Regions from separate parts of the Candidatus Arsenophonus phytopathogenicus genome, predicted to be linked through region 1. Evidence: predicted binding sites of a transcription regulator. Region 1 holds the regulator's gene; the other holds the start of a gene.
What was found. Region 1 encodes LexA, which represses DNA repair genes until DNA is damaged. Its sites were predicted from a motif close to TNCTGTATGTACATACAGNA; they were not measured.
Positions count from the first base shown of each region.

Region 2: a site for LexA is predicted at 1,789-1,808, ahead of AC01GB_RS18090 (DNA translocase FtsK 4TM domain-containing protein). Genes of this name have one in related genera too.

Region 1 covers NZ_JBUIOB010000017.1:472,841-484,164, reverse strand. Annotated here, with positions in the region: gene lysC (lysine-sensitive aspartokinase 3) at 1-746, opposite strand, end outside; gene pgi (glucose-6-phosphate isomerase) at 1,014-2,663, shown strand; gene ubiC (chorismate lyase) at 2,876-3,406, shown strand; partial or broken gene ubiA (4-hydroxybenzoate octaprenyltransferase) at 3,441-4,296, shown strand; partial or broken gene plsB (glycerol-3-phosphate 1-O-acyltransferase PlsB) at 4,393-6,847, opposite strand; gene AC01GB_RS05835 (diacylglycerol kinase) at 6,971-7,345, shown strand; gene lexA (transcriptional repressor LexA) at 7,446-8,060, shown strand; gene zur (zinc uptake transcriptional repressor Zur) at 8,255-8,725, opposite strand; partial or broken gene AC01GB_RS05820 (gluconokinase, GntK/IdnK-type) at 9,104-9,563, shown strand; gene AC01GB_RS05815 (FimD/PapC C-terminal domain-containing protein) at 9,579-10,016, shown strand; gene AC01GB_RS05810 (hypothetical protein) at 10,034-10,207, shown strand; partial or broken gene AC01GB_RS05805 (fimbrial protein) at 10,232-11,324, shown strand, end outside.
Region 2 covers NZ_JBUIOB010000016.1:9,042-20,365, forward strand. Annotated here, with positions in the region: gene trxB (thioredoxin-disulfide reductase) at 1-703, opposite strand, end outside; gene lrp (leucine-responsive transcriptional regulator Lrp) at 1,258-1,752, shown strand; gene AC01GB_RS18090 (DNA translocase FtsK 4TM domain-containing protein) at 1,985-4,453, shown strand; gene AC01GB_RS18095 (DNA translocase FtsK) at 4,428-4,961, shown strand; gene lolA (outer membrane lipoprotein periplasmic chaperone LolA) at 5,017-5,634, shown strand; gene AC01GB_RS03040 (replication-associated recombination protein A) at 5,636-6,976, shown strand; gene serS (serine--tRNA ligase) at 7,086-8,378, shown strand; gene AC01GB_RS03050 (hypothetical protein) at 8,744-8,929, shown strand; gene AC01GB_RS03055 (hypothetical protein) at 8,996-9,403, shown strand; partial or broken gene AC01GB_RS03060 (RHS repeat-associated core domain-containing protein) at 9,669-10,765, shown strand.

The sequences.
Region 1 (11,324 bases):
GATTTGGCACTAGCAACAATACGAGGATCGGTCGTATAGATACCGGCAACATCTGCCCAGATATCAACCTGGTCAAAGTATAACGCTTCAGCAATCAGCGCAGCGGTGTAATCGCTACCTCCTCGCCCCAATGTTGTTGTCCGGCCGGCTTCATCCTGACCAATAAAATCTTGAGTTACATTCAGTTTTTCTTGCAGTTTAGGTAGTAGATATTTATTAGCTAGTCGCTTTAATTGTTGCTGATTGGGTTCGGCTTTACCAAATTTATCATTGGTTTGCATAATATTACGAACATCAAACCAGGTTGCGATCACCCCTCGTTGTCGTAGGATTTCGACAAATAAGTAGCTCGGCATCAGTTCACCATAACTGACAATTTCATCAATCTGTGGTGCGGTAAGGGGTTGTTGGGTCGTGACTGCGGATAAAGAAGTAAGTCTTGCCAGTAAGTGATCAATTATTGGTTGAATGCTAAAAGGGTTGTCTAGACAATTGATTATCATGTATTGGCGCTGACGAATTTGTTTTAATAGCGCCTTACGTCTATTGTCATTACACGTCTCAGTAAGTTTGATCAGCAGATTGGTAATGCTTGATGAAGCTGAGGGCACAACAATTCGCACATTTTTATTAGCAATAACGATATTCGCGCTTTTATACATGGTATCAAAATTAGCGACACTGGTGCCACCAAATTTGGTAATATGAAATTTTTTATTTGCGGAGGCGGTAGAAACTGCGTTTATAATACTATCTCCATGTATTTGAAAGACGAACAATTAATCTACCATTATCGAGTTATTGTCTGAAGGTCAATTTATTTTTAGCGAAATCAATAATTTTTATAATTACCAAAAAATTATCAATTTTATCAATATTCGAACAATTGAACAGATACGATTAAATTGACCAGCGGAAGGCATTAAAAGAAGTTAAATTAGTGGGGAGAATGTGTTACTATCCAATCATTGGTAGTTGTAAATCTGAGTTGAAGAAAGATAGAGAGTATTTCAATGGAAAACATTAATCCAAGTCTAACAGCAGCATGGCACGAATTAGAACAACATTATCAATCAGTAAAAGATATCCATCTGCGTGATCTTTTTGCTAATGATGCTGATCGTTTTGCTAATTTTTCACTCACTTTTAATGAACAGATCTTGGTTGATTTTTCTAAAAATCGAATAACTGAAAATACCTTGCTTAAATTACTAGATTTAGCAAATGAGACAAAGCTAAACGCTGCAATTAACAGCATGTTTTCTGGAGAGAAAATTAATAGAACAGAAGATAGAGCTGTTTTGCATATTGCTTTACGTAATCGTAGCAATAGCCCGATAAAGCTTGATGGTGTTGATATTATGCCACAAGTTAATGCTGTGCTAGACAAAATGCGTTGTTTCAGTGAACGAGTCATTAATGGTGATTGGAAAGGTTATACCGGCCAGGCAATCACAGATGTTGTTAATATTGGTATTGGAGGCTCTGATCTTGGGCCATATATGGTAACCGAAGCACTCACGCCTTACAAAGACCATTTAAATATGCATTTTGTTTCCAATATAGATGGCAGCCATATTGCTGAAACATTGCAAAAAATTAAACCTGAAACAACGTTATTTTTGATTGCCTCTAAAACTTTTACCACCCAGGAGACAATGACTAATGCTCACACAGCCAGAAAATGGTTTTTAGCTACTGCCGCGGATGAAACACAAATCGCCAAACATTTTGTCGCTTTATCAACCAATGAGCAACAAGTGGCCAAATTTGGCATCGATACACAAAATATGTTCGAATTCTGGGATTGGGTTGGCGGTCGTTACTCATTGTGGTCGGCTATTGGCCTGTCGATTGTTTTATCCATCGGATTTAATAATTTTGAACAATTACTAAATGGTGCTCATGCAATGGATCAACATTTTGCACAGACACCTTTTGAGCATAATATTCCGGTGATATTGGCGTTAATCGGGATTTGGTATAATAATTTTTTTGCTACTGAGAGTGAAGCCATTTTACCTTATGATCAATATTTACATCGATTTGCGGCTTATTTTCAACAAGGCAACATGGAATCAAATGGTAAGTATATTGATCGTAATGGCGAAAAAGTGAATTATCAAACTGGGCCCATTATTTGGGGTGAACCAGGTACTAATGGTCAACATGCATTTTATCAATTAATCCATCAGGGTACCAAACTTATCCCTTGTGATTTCATTGCACCAGTGATAAGTCATAATCCGTTAAGTGATCACCATAATAAATTAATGTCTAATTTTTTTGCCCAAACAGAAGCGTTAGCATTTGGCAAAAATTGGCTTGAAGTGGACGAAAAATTTAAAGCGGCAGGTCAAGATCCGGCTAAAATGGCCAATGTGGCACTTTATAAAGTTTTCCAAGGTAATCGCCCAACTAACTCTATCCTTGTTAATCAAATTACGCCATATACGCTAGGCGCTTTGATTGCGATGTATGAACACAAGATTTTTGTGCAAGGTGCTATATTGAATATTTTTAGTTTTGACCAATGGGGGGTCGAACTTGGTAAGCAATTAGCTGGTCGCATTCTGCCCGAGCTGGCAACTGAAGATCAAATTAACAGCCATGACACTTCTACCAATGGCTTGATTAATTGTTTTAAAAGCTGGCGACAATAATTTTATTACCAAAGCTTGTAACAGCAGGTTTTGATTACAATAAATAACCTGCCAGATAGATCACTTCTTGCTAATATAAAGATTGCAAAATTAATAATAATTTTGCAATCAGAGTTAACTTTTTATATAAATTAGCAGATCCTATCATTCCATTCATTATTAGCATGTTATCTTGTATTTTAAATTTCAAGATAGAGTGAGAGAAGTATTCTATGGGCGTAACTGTAAAGATAAGCCATATCAATCAGTCACTTTTCTGCAATCAACCTATTCATTGGTTTTCGCCGCAAGAAGTTACCGTACCGAATCCAATATATAATTGGTTAACCGAATTAGGTTCAATGACTCAGCGTCTTGCGCGTTATTGCCAGCAAGTCACCGTAAAACTTTATCAAGAAGGTTTTATTCTGTTAGATAGTCAGGACGAAGAAGCTAAACTTTTGCCTAATAATCAACGTTATTGGTTACGTGAAGTGGTGCTTTTGGGTGATGGTTGTCCATGGTTATATGGGCGGACGGTTATTCCGGAAGAGACATTAACTGGCCCTGAAAGTGAGCTAACAAATTTAGGCAGTGTGCCATTGGGAAAATACCTGTTTAGTGGAAATAATTTGACTCGTGATTATATTAATCTAGGCATACAGAATAATTGTTGGGTAAGGCGTTCATTGTTAAGATTATCGGCTAAACCTTTATTATTAACAGAACTTTTTTTGCCAGATTCACCTATCTATACAAAATAATAGGGAGATAAATAGATTTGCAGGGCAAACAACGTTGAAATTGAATAAATGGCGCGCCTATTTTCGTTTAATGCGAATTGATAAACCGATAGGTATTTTATTATTACTATGGCCTACTTATTGGGCATTATGGTTAGCAAGCCAGGGGTTACCAGATCTTTTTATTTTATTAGTTTTTACTGCGGGTGTTTTTTTGATGCGTGCAGCTGGTTGTGTTATCAATGATTTTGCGGATTCGAAAATTTGATGGTTATGTTGCAAGAACCAAGGAACGTCCCCTGCCAAATGGTGATGTAACAGAAAAAGAAGCTAAGACACTATTTTTTTCATTGATCGTCATCGCTTTTATATTAGTGTTGACCTTGAATAAAATGGCAATTTGGTTATCGGTGATTGGGTTGTTATTGGCTTGGATTTATCCATTTATCAAACGATTTAGCCATTTTCCGCAGATTATATTGGGTGCTGCGTTTGGTTGGTCAATTCCAATGGCATATGCAGCAGTTAGTGAGTTCTTACCCTTAGAATGTTGGTTATTATTTCTGGTTAATATTATTTGGTCTATTGTTTATGATACCCAGTATGCGATGGTTGATTGCAATGATGATATAAAAATTGGTCTAAAATCAACCGCAATTATTTTTGCTCATTTTGATAAATTAATTATTGGCATTTTACAATTAGCTATGGTGCTGGTGTTATTTTATATAGGGCAACTGCTAGATTTGGGTGGGTTTTATTTTGTTAGTTTGATATTGGTATTAGGCTTATTTACCTATCAACAAAAACTAATTGCCAATCGACAACCAATATTATGTTTTAAAGCATTTATGAATAACAATTATGTGGGGTTGGTTTTATTTATTGGCATCTTACTAAATTATTTTTAATTATAAAAAAGGATAATCTCGAATGATTATCCTTTATAGTGTTGGTCGATTTCAGTCTAAATCCGTTTTACGTTACTATACTAATATAAAGATGATTTATTTAGGTAATGGCTCTTCAGTAACGTGTTTGACACTTTCAATAGTTAAGCACACTTCAGGAGATATTAATTTAGCGATAATACGATAAAGCCGTTGTGCATTGGCGATGATAATCGCATCTTCTTCTCTATTAATATAACCTTCCTGCTTTAATGTATTTACCAGTGTGGAGAAAACCGCCTTATCAAAGAATTCAGGCGCGTTGATACCATGTAGTACAGATAGTCGTTGAGCAAGAATACGGCTCTCTTTTTCTAATATTCCTCGGCTAATTTTAGGTATCGTACTCAGTAGCGAAAGTGTAATCGCATAGCGCTGTAGAGTTTCTTTAATACCAGCAGCTAAAAGCTGAAGAGGGCGAATACGAGCTGGGATTGATAGTTACAACACCCTCTACTGTTAATAATATTAGTTGTTGACGCGCCAATTCATTCAGCAGAATATCGATAGATTCAGGTAATTCTTCTATGCTATATCGCATGAACAGTTCTGCTTTTAAGAATGGATAAATGAGTGCAATTTGATCACCAATTTCCTGGCGTTGAACACTTTCATTATGTAATACGATATTGGCTACCAAAGAAGGCAAAACCAACAAATGCATAATATTATTTCGATAATAAGTCATCAATACAGCATTTTCTCGAGGTAATACTACAATATCGCCCATGCTGTCATGCTCGTCGACTTCAAACTTATCCAATTGCAAGGCGTCTTCTAATAGTTGCTCAGCAGTTTTGCTGGGTGTCGTGCTATCATCGCTATAAGGCACATTTCTTAATAGTTGGAGGTAACATTCGATTTGTTCAATTAATTGTTCACGGGTTAATGCACGTTGGCGCGAAGCTAACAAAGCAGTTGAACATAAATTGACTGCATTAGCCGCAGCAGCATTGTTAATTCTAACCATGATTTTATGAGCTAACCGAGTCACGGTTGAATTTAACCAAGTTGGACGCTGGAGCTCAATAGCATCGATAGATTGACGCCACTCGGGAACATGTTTGTTTAAATATTGAGTTAGTGCAATCGGTTGACCAAAGTTAACATAGCCTTGGCCTAGTTTACGCAATTTGCGTAGACCTCTTAACATTGAGAAAAACCCTTCTTTCTCTTTTGCTGCCCCTTTTAGTTCCTTAGCGTAGGTCGCAACTTCTAATACATGTTCATAACCTATGTAGATTGGAACAATGGTAATTGGACGTGAATCACCTCGTAGCATTGCTTGCAGGGTCATCGACAGCGTACCAGTCTTTGGTTCCAGTAGTCGGCCTGTTCGAGAGCGGCCACCTTCAACAAAATATTCAATTGAGTAGCCACGCGCAAATAATTCGCTGAGATATTCACGAAATATGGTCGAGTAAAGTTTATTGCCTTTGAAAGAGCGACGAATGAAAAAAGCACCTAAATGACGAAAAATTGGCCCTGCCGGCCAAAAATTAAGGTTGATACCTGCGGCGATATGAGGCGGAACTAAACCTTGATGATAAAGCACGTAAGATAATAATAGATAATCCATGTGACTACGATGAGAAGGAATATAGACAATTTCATGGCCATCTTGTGCTAATTGGCGTACACGCTCGGCGTGTTGCACATTAATTCCTTGATAGAGTCGATTCCATGTCCAACTAAGTACGCGGTCAGTAATGCGGATCGCTTCATAGGAAAAATTAGCGGCAATTTCTTCCATCATGGCAATCGCATTATGTTTTGCCTTCTCAAGGGAGATTTTTTTTGCTTTAGCTTCATCTTCAACTGCTTTTTCTATCGCTTTTGAAGTTAACAGTTTATTGAATAGATCTTGGCGTACAGGGAGTTTGGGGCCAACCGCAGCTAATCGTTGCCGTGAATAGTGAATTCGAGCTACTCGGGCAAGTTTATTGGCGATAATTTTATCAGTACCATATTCGCCAGCCATTTGGCGTAAAGAGACAGTGGGAGAAAAACGAACAAAACTGTCACGTCCTAGCCAGATAACGGCAAAGAATTTTTGGATACCATTCAGTAAACGTAACGGAGGTGCTGGCGAGTGGCCTTCTCGACCAGGCGCTCGACCGAACATTACTGATGCGGGTAGCATCTGAATGTTTAGCTCGGGATTATGGCAATGAAGATCAAGATAAGCAGTAAATGTTTTTACTGAATCTTTACGTGGATCTGGCGAATAATAACGAAATACACGCGGGCCATCATCGATAAAGACATAGGCAGGTAATTTAATTTCGTCTATTTCAATCGGCTCGAGTGGATCAGGTAAGCCAATAGAACAACATTGTTGCCGTAAGGTCAATAAATCTGTTTTAGAATGATAAGGTAATACATATAGAAAAGGATGTGTCGTATCAAGACGCAATTCTTTAATTGGATCTGCTGGTATGAGCTTACTTTTTACCAACAATTTCATTGGTAAATCTAATAGATTATAGTAAATTTTACGCCAAAATGACATAGATGAGCGATAGCCTCTTATTTGAATCCTACCAAAGCATATCAGAAATAGTAATTAATATCTGTTTAAAAGATAATAATTATATTAAATCCCACATTTATTTAAACCTAGAGAGTAAATTTTATGGCAAATCAAACAACCGGCTTAATCCGAATTATTAAAGCAACTGGTTATTCGCTGAAGGGGTTAAGAGCAGCCTGGAAGAGTGAAGCCGCTTTTAGACAAGAAGCAATTATGGTGGTTATTGCCATTATTGTGGCTTTTTTACTTGATGTGCAATGGATTGAACGGTTATTACTTATTAGCTCAATGGTATTGATCGCTATTGTTGAATTATTAAATAGTGCGATTGAAGCAGTGGTTGATCGAATTGGTACAGAATTGCATGAGCTTTCTGCTAAAGCGAAAGATATCGGCTCGGCGGCGGTTTTTATTTCAATTTGTTTAGCAATTTTTATTTGGTCAGTTGTAATTGGTAATCATTATTTCGTGAGCTAGTTATAAAAATAGGGTTTTACACATTTATTGGTTTTAAATCTTAATATACCTGTATATACTTACAGTGACAATGTGTGGATGCGAATAAATAGGGGGCGAAATGAAAGAATTAACGTTGAGGCAGCAGCAGGTCTATGATTTAGTGCGTGAACACATTTCGCAAACGGGTATGCCGCCGACACGCGCTGAAATTGCATCAAGTTTAGGTTTTCGTTCACCAAATGCAGCAGAAGAACACTTAAAGGCTTTGGCGCGTAAAGGGGTGATAGAAATTGTTTCTGGCGCGTCTCGCGGTATCCGGCTACTGCAAGAAGAACATGAGGATGAAGGATTACCACTTATTGGTCGGGTGGCGGCAGGAGAACCCTTACTTGCTCAAGAACATATCGAGAATCATTATCGGATTGATGCTATTATTTTTAGACCTAGTGCTGATTTTTTATTGCGTGTTAATGGCATGTCCATGAAAAATATTGGAATTATCGATGGGGATTTACTTGCTGTACATAAAACCCAGCAGGTACATAATGGACAAATCGTTGTAGCGCGTATTGATGATGAAGTGACGGTTAAACGCTTCAAGCAAGTGGGTAGTAAAGTTGAATTAATTGCTGAAAATCCTGAATTTGAGCCAATTATTGTGGATTTGCGGACACAAACCCTAACTATTGAAGGACTAGCTGTTGGTATTATTCGTAGTAGTAACTCATTTTAGTTAAACTTTTAGCTCTAATTAATTTTTTAAGTAAATTCAGCTTAATTTATTGAATATAATATTATTTCCTAGTTTGTTTGATTTTTTGATTGATGGGTATTAAGTAAACTATTTTTAAATTTTTATTGCTTTTTTAATAAAGGCCGGTTGTATGAGCCGCCGGCTTTTATATCACTATTTCAGCCTAATAATGCTTAGCTTTGACACTGTTTTTTCTCAATTTTGTTGCAGGGTAAACATAACCCATGGTTTTCAACAACGGTATGGGACAACTGGAAACCAGTCTGTTTGGCTAATTTTAAAATAGCAGTTTCTACCGCTTGGCCATTACTTTCGGCAACACTACCGCAATTATCACAAATTAGCATAACTGAGGTATGTTTAGGATCCTCAAAATGATGACAAATAACATAGCTATTTGTTGATTCTATCTTGTGTATAAAACCTTGTTCTAAGAGAAATTCCAGGCCACGATAAATAGTCGGTGGTTTAGCTTGAGGTTCAGAAATTCTAAATAAATCAAGCAAATCATAAGCACTAATAGTACAAGGTTGGGCTGCTATAAGGCGTAATACCTCTTCTCTTTGGGGTGTTAAACGTACATTACGCGCTTGGCATATTTTTTTTGCCTGGGACAGTATTTTTTCCTGATCTTGCTTTGTCATGAATTATCCTAAGGTGAAGATCATTATAATAATGACATTATCGTATTTATACTTTTTGATATCTACCATAGTTCTAAAATAAATAATATCTTTTACTATTTTGTAATAATGCTTTTTTATTTCCTGTTGCGATAAACTGATACTTAATTGGAAAATGGAATAAATATTGAGTAGAAATTAAGATTATTAATTTTGATTATCTAGTGAATTAATATAAGTTATTTAAATTAAGGGTTATAAAATGGATAACAAATTTTACTTGCGCTCACGCTTCCCTCTTTCACTGAGATTCTTATCACAATTCTATTATATTATTTTTTATAACTGAAAATTATCAGTAACATTTTATATATTGCTTGATTTTTAAAGGAGTTAATAATGTGTGATAGCAAAAAAATACACCATGTTTTTATACTTATGGGGGTATCAGGTAGTGGTAAATCAGCAGTTGCGAGTGGGATTGCTCAAAAAATAGGAGCTGCGTTTTTAGATGGTGATTTTTTGCATCCAAGTGCCAATATTAGAAAGATGTGGGATGGACATGCGTTGAATGATTCTGATTGACTGCCTTGGCTTAAGGCATTGAGTGATGCTATTTTTGCTATGCAGAGAACAAATAAGGTTTCTTTGATTGTTTGTTCCGCGTTGAAAAAAATATCGAGATATTTTAAGAGACGGAAACCAACATTTGTCATTTCTTTACCTTGAAGGAGACTTTAAATTAATAGAAGACCGATTAAAAAAACGTAAAAATCATTTTTTCAAACCAAATATGTTGGTCTCGCAGTTTGATACTTTGGAAGTACCTAGTAAGGGGGCGTCTGGTGCCTCTGTATTGAATGCTCAAGAAGCAGTGATTGACGATAATGGTTACGCATTGGCCCCATCTATAACAACATATCGTTACAATAAAATTATTATTGATCCACAGGGAATGGCGGAAGATTTTGAATTAAACGAGAACGAAAAACAAGTTGCGCCGTACGCCGGTGCTGCGGTTAAAGTCATGTTTAAAACCCGTGCAGGTTATGCCTTATTGATTAAAGCACAGTTAGCCGGTCATGCTGCTCTCCCTATTGGTACTGAAGTTTTTGACCAAGAAAATAATGTGATTGGCATGGTTGGTCAAAATAATCAAATGTATGTCAGAACGGAACAAGATTCCGGTATCTTACTATTAAAATGGGGTGAGGCGGTTTCCGAACGTTGTTATCTAGATTACTCGCGTATGGGTCATGCATCAGATAAACAGCCTATTACAAAATTAACAGCTATGTGTGTTCAACGTTAACCCGCACCTGGAGTAAGATGATGAAATATATTTCTTATTGGTTAAGAACAGGTTTATTAACCGCCCCCCTTTTTACTATATCGTTATCAGTGAACGCAAATTGTAAAATAACGGGTGTTTATCAAACTGAGGATAATCGTTCCGCTCAGATGCTTTTTGGTCGGGTCAATCTTACTGATACTTATTTTTAGTCGGTTGGTTCGTTACTCGCTTCTATTGTTGTTCCTCCAACCGCTTATACTTTTGGTGGAGCTAATGCCTCCTCAGTATTATGGATCTGTGACGAGGCCGATCTGCCTCAGCTTTATTTTTTGGTGGCAACAAATGGTGATGATAGAGTCGGTGGATTTCATGAAACCGGTCTTATTGATGGATTGCCTGATGTATATGCATCCTGGCTTGCGTACGTTGGTATAAAACAAACCATGGCAGGTGTTGTTGTACAACGTAATTGGAAAAGGGTTCCACTTACTACTTTTTTATTGGTTGAAGGAACGCAACCAGGGAAAGGTCAAATACATATTCGATTACAAGATATCCCGCCAATGCAAGTGGAGCTTTATCGAGTCAGTACAATTCCACCCAGCAATGCGGTTTCGAATTATTGTAGTGGGTTAGGTACAAGAGGGTTAGGTTATGCGAGTGCAACAGGGACAAATTACCAATGTACCCAACCGAATGCTTATATTCAATTTGTTGGCCGGGGAATTGTACATGACAACGAAGGCGAAGATTCTGTCCATAATTTTCGCTTTTGGGGGTAGATAATGGTTTTGGCTACGGTTTGCGACAGTCTGTTATGTTGAGTAATAATGCCACTTGTGTAGCAAAAAATGCGACACCATTAGTGCTTTTCCTTACTATTTCTAGCCAAGAATTATTGGCTGGTGGTACCAGAGAAGCTGATATTTCTGTCCAAATCGAATGTAGTGATAATGTGAACTCAGGTACGACAAGTGGGCAAACAGCAATTGGAATTCAAGTTTCGCCAGGTGCTTATCGCGCTGCGCAAGGGTTACATTTGATTAATGCTCAAGGTGGTGTAATTGCACTCGTTTCAGATAATTATGGACTTGATGCTACATTAGCAACCGGGGTTGGTATTACTTTGCGTAATAGTGTTACTCAACAACCGATGGTATTTGTTGCTCAACCTGGTATTACTGGTATCGGGCCCAGTGGAGAAAATGTTGGCTGGTATCCTGTGCTTAGAGATGCTAAAAATCTGGGTCCTTCAGTTTCTGGTTATACACATCACTTACACTCATACACCGCGTTACTACAGCAATTACCAGGTCAAGTTATTAA
Region 2 (11,324 bases), on a different contig from region 1:
TCTCTATGTTGTCATTTTGGGTTGAACGTAAATTGATCCCAGTGACACCACTATTGTCACCTAATACTTCATCGAGAGTAAAATTGGTATGTAATACAATATTGCCAGTTTTTACTTTTTCCATCATCCGCTGAATAAGGATTTTTTCGGCTCGAAATGTTTCACGTCGATGAATAACATGGACTTCTGAAGCGATATTTGATAGGTAAAGAGCTTCTTCAATAGCGGTATTTCCCCCCCCCACAACAGCAACTTTTTGTTTGCGATAGAAAAAACCATCACAGGTGGCACAGGCTGAAACACCACGACCTTTAAAGGCTTCTTCAGAAGGTAAACCCAGATAGCGAGCTGAGGCGCCGGTAGCAATAATAAGTGCATCGCAGCTATATATTCCGTTATCGCCAGTCAGTTGGAACGGCCGTTGCTGCAGATCAACCTTATGAATGTGATCATTAATAATGTTTTCTTCTGCCGTAAATTTTTTAGTATGTTGCAGCATGCGTTCCATCAACACCGGCCCCATTAATTCGGAATGATCCCCAGGCCAATTTTCAACTTCGGTGGTTGTGGTTAATTGCCCGCCTGGTTGAACGCCGGTGATTAATACCGGACTTAAGTTTGCTCGGGCGGCATAAATTGTTGCTGTATAGCCAGCTGGGCCAGATCCTAGAATAACAACTTTATTATGATTGGTGGTGTTCATAGATGCTCCATTTTTTAAGAATATTTATTCAATGTGGCGATTGCGATTGTAGGAGATTAGAAAAATTAAAAAAAGTAAATTGAATTAAAAGATGATAAGGAATAGTCATTTTTATTAGCTTGTCTTTAATTATTTTATTAAGGAAGAAAGTCATGAAAAAAGATTATTTTTCGTGAAATAACGTTTTAAATTGAGAATTTTCCTTATGTCTTATTGACAATTAGTTAATAATACATTCGTTTCCATATGATGTTCTGATTTTTATTCATAATCTTTGACAATCGGTTGTGTATTTGAGAAAACATCTTGTAGGATTAATTACCTCATTTGATTAATTGAAATTGAACATCATTTAAACAAATAGATAAATATCCTACTTTTCATTATCAAATTGAAAACTAACCAGATGATTTATCTACAAGATGAATTATACTACTAAATACTAATGGTCAAGCGGAGTTTAACCTTATTGCATCTTTTCCAATTCAATAATAAGAAAAGAAAATAGGGAATGTAATGGGTATAAAAAAAATAGATAAAAGAGAGATAACGAAATGATTGATAACAAAAAGCGTCCAGGAAAAGATCTTGATCGTATAGATAGGAACATACTGAATGAATTACAAAAGGATGGTCGTATTTCTAATGTAAAGCTTTCTAAGAGAGTAGGGTTATCACCAACACCTTGTTTGGAACGCGTGCGCCGGTTGGAACGTCAAGGTTTTATTTCAGGTTATACTGCTTTATTAAATCCACACTATCTCGATGCATCTTTGTTGGTTTTTGTTGAGATTACCTTGAACCGTGGTGCTGCGGATGTTTTTGAACAGTTTAATGACGTTGTGCAAAAACTGGAGGGAATTCAGGAATGTCATTTAGTCTCTGGGGATTTTGATTATTTACTTAAAACACGTGTTCCTGATATGTCTGCTTATCGTAAATTGTTAGGAGAGACTTTACTTCGTCTTCCAGGTGTCAATGACACCCGTACTTATGTAGTAATGGAAGAGGTAAAACAGAGTAATAGTTTGGTCATCAAGACACGCTAATCAAATAGATGCAAAACTGGAAAAAGTTAGGTACACTCCTGTTTATGCATACAGTTTCAACGCTGATCATTACTCAGCGTTGTTCCTTTCAATCAACAGGGAAAACCTGGAGAGTTAGTTTTGGGCCAGGAATATAAAGAAGACAAAAATATTAAGTTAAAAAAGAATCAGTAATGGCAAGATACTGACAGAGATTATTTTACTTATAATTACTATCTGGGCGATTTTTTTAGTGGTGGCCCTGATAAGTTTTCATCCCTCCGATCCTAGCTGGTCGCAGACCACCTGGAATGAACCGATTAAAAATTTAGCTGGCGGTATTGGTGCTTGGTCAGCGGATATTCTTTTCTCTGTTTTTGGCATTTTAGCCTATGCTATACCATTAGTTATGTTGTTAGGATGTTGGAATGTATTTAAAGATATTGATAACCAGAATTGTCTGGATTTTTTTGTCCTTTCCTTACGTCTGATCGGTGGATTGGCGCTAATAATTACATCGTGTGCTCTTGCATCACTTAATATTGATGATTTGCCTAATTTTTTCTCTGGCGGAATTATTGGTAGTGTTTTTAGTAATGCCATCTTACCTTGGTTTAATATTTTAGGAACAACCTTAGCGTTACTTTGTATATGGGCAGTTAGTTTCACCTTATTTACCGGTTGGTCATGGTTGACGATTGCGGAAAAGATTGGCGCACTAGTTTTAGCAATCTTATCACTAATCACTAATCGTACTCGTAGAAATAACAAGCGTCAGACAACAGAAGCTTATGTTTCACCTCATCCGGCTAAATTGTACGATGGCACCAATGTAGATTATATCGATCCCGATGATGTACTTTTTTCAGCTTCGCCAATTAGTCAGCTAGTGAAAGAGGAATTGAGCAATAATAAAAACCATGAATTGCATGGTGAAAAGGCATCCACTCTGATGCCTGATGAAACTGAAGTTGGTTTTGATATTCAATCAGCAACGCTGGACAAATATGATGAAGATATTTTTAGCAAACCTTCAGATATACCTGTTCCAATGGATGATGATGTTAATCTAAATAAATCGATAGATGCTAATACCGTTACTCAAGTTAGCGAGCAAGATAAAACCGCAAATTTATGTGAAACATTAATATCATCGGTAACAAAAATAGATGCCGAGGTTGGCCCTAGTACTGCTTTCACGCCAGTAAAATCCCAAATTAAAAAGGGAATTGGGCCAGAATTTCCACGTCCTAATCCTGTTCGTTTACCAACGCGACGTGAACTTTACGGTAATCGTCTAACGACACAAAAAGAGCAGGAATTGGCTGCCGATAAAAACGCTTATCAAAATTCAGTAACGCAACCGGATGGTGCTGAGTTTAGTATTGATGATTGGAATGAAGATAAATTACGTGAACAGTTTTTACAGCAGCAAAATAAACGTTATGACACTGATATAACTAACAATCTTAATCCGCCAACAGATAGAATCGATGACAAAGACAAACCGATTACATCAGATGAGGCAGAATTAAATACATCCGTTGAAAGTCAGCCGCATATAGAGTATAAATGGCCATTTGCAGAAGATAGAGAGGTATCGCAGGAGCAACTAGCAAAAGAGGTCAGAGAAATACTGCTATCTACTAAGGATAAAAAGCAAAACGTCGAACACACATTACCCGAGCAGGGAAGTCTTTTTCATCCTTTTCTGGTACGTAGTGATCAACCATTACCAAAACCCACGACACCGATGCCATCATTAGATCTACTTGCCAGTCCACCCGCCCAAAATGAGCCGGTTGATATGTTTGCACTGGAGCAAACATCCCGTTTAATTGAAGCGCGTTTAAGCGATTATCGGGTAAAAGCGGAAGTCGTTGGTTTTTCTCCAGGGCCGGTTATTACCCGCTTTGAGTTGGAGTTAGCTCCTGGCGTGAAGGCGGCACGTATTTCTAATTTATCAAGGGACTTAGCCCGTTCCTTATCAGCAACTGCCGTACGTATTGTTGAGGTGATACCGGGTAAACCTTATGTAGGATTAGAATTGCCCAATAGAAAGCGTCAGACGGTTTATCTACGCGAAGTGCTTGATTGTGATAAATTTCGACGCAACCTCTCACCATTAACCATTGTGTTAGGTAAAGATATTGAAGGTGAACCGGTTATCGCCGATTTAGAAAAAATGCCCCATTTGTTGGTTGCCGGTACCACTGGTTCGGGTAAATCGGTTGGGGTTAACGCCATGATCCTCAGTATTTTGTATAAAGCAAAGCCTGAGGATGTTCGTTTTATCATGATCGATCCTAAGATGTTGGAACTCTCTATTTATGAGGGCATTCCTCATTTGCTGACCGAAGTTGTCACCGACATGAAAGATGCAGCTAATGCACTGCGTTGGTGTGTTAATGAAATGGAACGTCGCTATAAGCTTATGTCTGCTTTAGGGGTAAGAAATTTAGTGGGCTATAACGATAAAATTAATGCTGCTGAACGTATGGGGCGCCCGATACCTGATCCACTTTGGAAGCTAGGTGATAGCATGGATAGTAGTCATCCGGTACTAAAAAAAGAGCCTTATATTGTTGTTATGGTTGATGAATTTTCCGATCTCATGATGACCGCGGGCAAGAAAGTTGAAGAGCTAATTGCACGTTTGGCACAAAAAGCGCGGGCCAGCTGGTATTCACCTTGTTTTGGCGACGCAAAGGCCATCGGTTGATATTATTACCGGTTTAATTAAGGCAAATATACCGACTCGGATTGCGTTTACTGTATCAAGCAAGATAGATTCTCGCACCATCCTTGATCAAGGTGGCGCTGAATCTTTATTAGGCATGGGCGATATGCTTTATTTACCGCCTAACTCCTCTATTCCAATTCGTGTCCATGGCGCGTTTGTTCGCGATCAGGAAGTGCATGATGTGGTTAAAGATTGGAAAGCTAGAGGTAAGCCCGAGTATATTGATAACATTACTAAGGCTAGCGATGAGGGTGAGAGTGGTAATGGTTATGATGGTGATGAAGAGCTTGATCCACTATTTGATCAAGCGGTTGAATTTGTGACGGAAAAGCAACGAGTCTCAATATCTGGCGTTCAACGACAATTCCGCATTGGCTATAATCGTGCCGCGAGGATTGTTGAACAGATGGAAGCGCAAGGGATCGTTAGTGAACCAGGCCACAATGGTAATCGCGAAGTCTTAACACCACCACCGACAGGACATTGATTTAACATATTATTTTAAAACCAATAAATATGATGGATAAAAAGGTCATTACTTAATGAAAAAATTGATAATCTTAGGCTTGTTAGCGATAACTTTTCATATTAGCCAGGTATGGGCAGATGCCGCTTCTGAACTGCAAATGCGCCTAAATAAAATAAATAGTTTTCATGCCAATTTTACACAAAAGGTGACCAGTGCTGATGGTGATTTAATTCAGCAAGGTGAAGGCCAGCTATGGATCAAACGGCCAAATTTATTTAACTGGCATATGGTAGCACCAGATGAAAGTTTGTTAGTTTCTGATGGTACTAATCTTTGGTTTTATAATACTTTTGTTGAGCAAGTTACGGTAACTTTATTGAGTCAGGCAACGACGGATACACCGTTTATGTTGATAACACGTAATGATCGGCAGGATTGGAAACGTTATCAGATTAGTCAAAATGATAATGATTTTCTGCTAAGAGCTACCCAAAATAAGGGAAATTTGAAACATTTTTCCATTACTGTTCAGCCTGATGGCACTATTCAACAATTTACAGCGGTAGAACAAGATGGCCAGATGAGTTCATATCAGCTCAAAGGCCAGCAAAATAGCCATGTTGATGATAACAAATTTAAATTTGATCCACCACAAGGTGTAACTATTGATGATCAAAGGTCAAGGAGGTGAGGTGACTAATTTGCCACTTGATTTTTCATCTAATGAATTTCAACCATTGGCCGCAAAAATGCGGCCAATCAACTTGGAGCAATATATTGGTCAGCTCCATTTATTAGCTAAGGACAAGCCACTCGCGCGTGCTATTGGTGCAGGCCAACTGCATTCCATGATTTTGTGGGGACCGCCAGGTACCGGAAAAACGACCCTGGCTGAAATTATCGGTCACTATGCGGATGCCGCCATTGAAAAGATCTTAGCCGTAACCTCAGGTATCAAAGAGATCCGCGAGGCGATTGAAATTGCTCGCCAAAATCGGCAATTAGGGCGAAGAACGATTTTATTTGTTGATGAAGTGCATCGCTTCAATAAAAGTCAACAAGATGCCTTTTTACCTCATATAGAAGATGGTACGGTAACGTTTATTGGCGCCACAACAGAAAATCCTTCTTTTGATCTCAACTCAGCCTTACTTTCACGCGCGCGGGTTTATCTACTGAAATTGCTTTCTAATGAAGAAATTGTCATGGTTTTGCAGCAGGCAATGGAGGATAGAGAACGTGGTTATGGTGGCCAGAAAATTATTTTGCCCGATGACACCCGTGACATGATAGCCCAATTAGTCAATGGTGATGCCAGACGAGCATTAAATTTACTGGAAATGATGGTCGATATGGCTGAGATCAATGATAAAGATCAGCGAATATTAGCCGTAAATTTACTAAAAGAAGTTAGTGGTGAAAGAAGCGTTCGTTTTGATAATAAAGGCGATCGTTATTATGATCTCATTTCCGCACTACATAAATCTGTCCGTGGCTCTACCCCCGATGCAGCGCTTTATTGGTATGCCCGAATTATCACTGCTGGCGGTGACCCCTTATATGTTGCTCGTCGCCTGCTGGCTATTGCCTCTGAAGATATAGGCAATGCTGATCCGAGAGCAATGCAAGTTGCGATAGCGGCGTGGGATTGTTTCACCCGTGTTGGCCCAGCGGAAGGAGAGCGAGCCATTGCCCAAGCAATTGTCTATTTAGCTTGTGCTGCTAAAAGTAATGCTGTGTATAAGGCTTTTCAGGCCGCCATAACAGATGCAAAGCAACAGCCAGATTATGATGTCCCCCCTCATTTACGTAATGCACCGACTAAGTTAATGAAAGAGATGGGCTTAGGCCAATATCGCTATGCCCACGATGAGCTTAATGCTTATGCTGCTGGTGAAAATTACTTTCCCGCCGAGATGCAAGAAACACGTTATTATTTTCCATCAAATCGTGGTTTAGAAGGAAAAATTGGCGAAAAATTATCCTGGCTGGCTGAATTGGATCAAAATAGTTTAACAAAACGCTATCGTTAAAAATCTCAATGGGGTAATGTAGCCAGATCAGACTAAAAAAGTGTTAAGTGTCAGAGAAGACTGGCAGGTTGTTTTTATTTTTAAACCATAATAATTTTATAGGTTAAGCATGCTCGATCCAAATTTACTGCGTAATGAGCTAGACGTAGTTGCTGAAAAACTGGCTCGTAGGGGATTTATTCTCGATGTAGATATGTTGCGTAAACTAGAGCAAGAACGCAAAGATTTACAAATTAAAACAGAAAGCTTGCAGGCAGAACGAAATTCCCGCTCGAAGACCATCGGTGCAGCAAAAGCGCGCGGTGAAGATGTTGAAGCTTTACGTAAGCAAGTTAACCAGTTAGGTGAAGAGCTGGATAGTGCTAAAAATAAACTAACGCAAATACAGGATGACATTCGTAATATTGCTTTAAGTTTACCCAACTTACCTGATGACAGTGTACCAGACGGCAACGATGAAACCGACAATGTCGAAATAAGTCGTTGGGGTGAGCCGCGTCAATATGATTTTACCATTAAGGATCATGTGGCGTTAGGTGAATTAACTGAAGGTTTGGATTTTTCTGCTGCGGTAAAAATTACTGGTTCCCGTTTTGTGGTCATGAAAGGCCAAATTGCGCGCTTGCATAGGGCATTGGCGCAATTTATGTTAGATTTACACACCGAACAACATGGTTATATGGAAACTTATGTTCCCTATTTAGTTAATCATGCCACTCTTTATGGTACCGGCCAGTTACCCAAATTCAGTGATGATCTTTTTCATACCAAACCATTGGAAGAACAGGCATCAAATCAGCAATATGCGTTGATCCCAACCGCTGAAGTGCCGGTGACTAATCTAATGCGGGATGAAATTTTAGCGGCAGATAGTTTACCTCTCCGCCTGACAGCGCATACTCCCTGTCTTCGTTCTGAAGCGGGCTCTTATGGCCGCGATACGCGCGGCCTGATCCGTATGCACCAATTTGATAAAGTTGAATTAGTGCAGATAGTAGAGCCAGAAAAATCGATGATAGCACTGGAAGAATTAACCGGCCATGCAGAAAAAGTATTGCAATTGTTAAAATTGCCTTACCGTAAAATTGTTTTATGTACTGGCGATATGGGTTTTGCAGCTTGTAAAACCTACGATCTGGAAGTCTGGCTACCGGCCCAAAATACCTACCGTGAAATCTCTTCTTGTTCAAACACCTGGGACTTCCAGGCACGTCGCATGCAAGCGCGTTTCCGTCATAAAGAGGATAAAAAACCACAGTTAGTGCATACCTTAAATGGCTCTGGTTTGGCTGTTGGTCGTACCTTGGTGGCGGTAATGGAAAACTATCAGCAAGCTGATGGACGGATTGAAGTGCCTGAAGTTTTACGTCCTTACATGAAGGGGTTAGAGTATATTGGCTAACGCAATGAGCATGTTATTCAAATAACAACGCTTGTGATCAACAAATAAACTTGTCTGTAATATTTAGTGAATATCAGCCAAATGAAGTCAGACATAATATAAAGCTACTGTTTAAAAGTAGCTTTATTTATTACTGCAGACCGGCCATGACAAAAGTGCTGAGTAGATATCATATTTTAATCTTGCTGGTGAGTTTTCTATTTATTTCCTGTGCCAAAGAAGATAATTTTTTTTTGCTAATCGCTTAAATTAAGTTTATTGCTGTTTATGCTTTAGTTAATTAAAAAATATCAATTGAATATGTTTAAGAAATACGTTTCCCTTAATACTGAGTTAACCTAACACTCAAAAACCAAGGAGGCAGTATGGACACAGCATCATTTAAAAGTACCCCCACCATCTTAGTACAAGATAATCGTGGGCTGGCCATCAGACAAATTCAATATAATCGTCATCCAGATACACCTGAGAGTACCGAGACGTTAATCACGCGATATCAAAATAATGCGCTGGGTTTTTTGGCTCGCAGCATAGATCCCCGTTTATATTAACAACAACAAACTGATAATACCGTTAAACCAAATTTCAGCTACATAACATCGCTTAGTGGTGAAGTATTGTCGGTAGAGAGTGTTGATGCAGGAATGAGGGTGACAATGAAAGATATTGCTCAAAGGCCCCATTTTGCGGTCAATGCCACCTCATATCGCTGTCACTGGCAGTATGAAGATAATGACTCGCTTGGGCGATTGTTTTCGATCACGGAACAACAGCCAGGTGAAGCGGCTCAGATCAGCGAACGTTTTATCTGGGCTGGTAATAGCCAGGCAGAGAAAAGACTAAATTTAGTCGGTGCCTGTGTTCGTCACTATGATACGGCGGGACTCGAACAAATCAATAGTTTCGCCTTAAGCGGTGCCATGTTATCGACTTCACGTTGCTTACTACAAGATAATCTGGTTGCTAACTGGCAGGGACAGGATGAATCTGACTGGGATGCGCAGTTAACGGCAGTGATTTACTAACCAGTATACCCTTGATGCGACTGGTGCGATCGGTAATTGCCAGCGGCAGGCCTATGACGTGGCTGGTATGTTAATGAGTAGCTGGCTGACACTAAAATCAGGCCGTGAGCAGGTCATTGTCAAATCGTTAACCTATGCCGCTAACGGGCAAAATTACGTGAAGAGCACGGCAATGGGATAGTGACTAGCTATAGGTATGAGCCAGAAACTCAGTGGCTAGTTAATATCAAAAACGGAACGACCGGTTGGCCATATGGCAGACGCCAAGATACTGCAAGATCTGAGTTATGACTATGATCCGGTAGGTAATGTTTTACGTATTACTAATGATGCTGAGGCGACCCGCTTCTGGCGTAATCAGAAAATTGTGTCCGAAAATCACTATCGCTATGATAGTCTCTACCAGCTGGTGCAAGCTACCGGCCGAGAAATGGCCAATATTGGTCAACAAACTACACAGTTACCGCCAGCATCTCCCATTGATAGTAATACCTTCGCTAATTATAACCGAACCTACACTTACGATAGTGGTGGTAATTTATCGCAAATACGCCATAGTACTCCGATCAGTAACAATAATTATACCGTCAATATTACCGTATCAGATCGCACTAATCGGGCGGTATTAAGTAGCTTAACCGAAGATCCGACTATGGTAGACAGGCTGTTTACCCCAGGTGGACTGCAGCAGCAATTATTATCGGGGCAAGCGCTTACCTGCGCTTACCTGGGCGCCACGTGGAGAGTTACTAACGGTAACATTAGCCGTCCATAATGACCAACCCACGGATCTGGAATGGTATCGTTACGATGCCAATAGTCAACGATTGATTAAAACAGCGTAAGACAGCAGAGTAATACCGAGCAGACACAGCAAGTGATTTACCTGACAGGTGCTGAACTGCGTACTACAACCAATGGTAATGGCGTGCAAGAGCTGCTGGAGATAACAACCATGGGTGAGGTGAGGTAGGACGTGCGCAAGTACGAGCGCTGCACTGGACAACAGGTAAGCCAACGAAGATCAACAATGATCAGCTGCGCTACAGTTATGATGGTCAGCTAGGCAGCAGTCGGCTAGAGGTGGATGAAAACGGGCTACTGATAAGTCAAGAGGAGTATTATCCTTATGGCGGCACCTCGGTATTACTGGCCGTCAGTCAGTTAGAAGTCAATTATAAAACTATTTGCTATTCAGGCAAAGAACTGGATGCCAGCGGGCTCTATTATTACGGTTATTGCTACTACCAGCCCTGGGTGGGGCGTTGGCTGAGTGCTGATCCGGCCGGCACGGTTGATGGGCTAAATCTCTATCGATTCTGTAGAAATAATCCAGTCACCTTAGTTGACGAAAAGGGAATGGCTCCATCTTTGAAAAAAGATGTGGCTAAGAGTGTCAGTAATGCGATAAAAACCATAGATAAATCACAAAAAGTATTAAAGGAAAATAAAGAAGCGGTTGAACAGGTGATGACTACTTTCTTTGGTAATACTTCAAGTGAGCTTAAAGAAAGATGGAGTAAAGATTTAACAAGTATGCAGGATTTTATGAAAGCTTTTAATGTGGATAAAAATTTTGTTACCTTGCCCGATGGAGAAGGAGCACCGATAGCTTCAGTAGATCTTTTGAAACGTCAATCATATTGGAGATATTGGGGGAGATAAAAAAAATTCAGGGCGATGCCTAGTTTTTGGATAAAAAGCAAGTCAAGAAGTTACTTGCTGAGAAAGAAGTATCCTATAAGGACGAGAAAAAAACGCCATATTTGGAATCAAATGCTAAAATGTGTGGTACCAAACCAAGAAAATAGCCGGTGATGATTTTATGACTCAGGTAATAATCCACGAATTCTCCCATGCAGCACTTTATACCGAAGATTTTATTTATGGAGCGAATTTTCCTTAAGTAAATCCGTTGCCA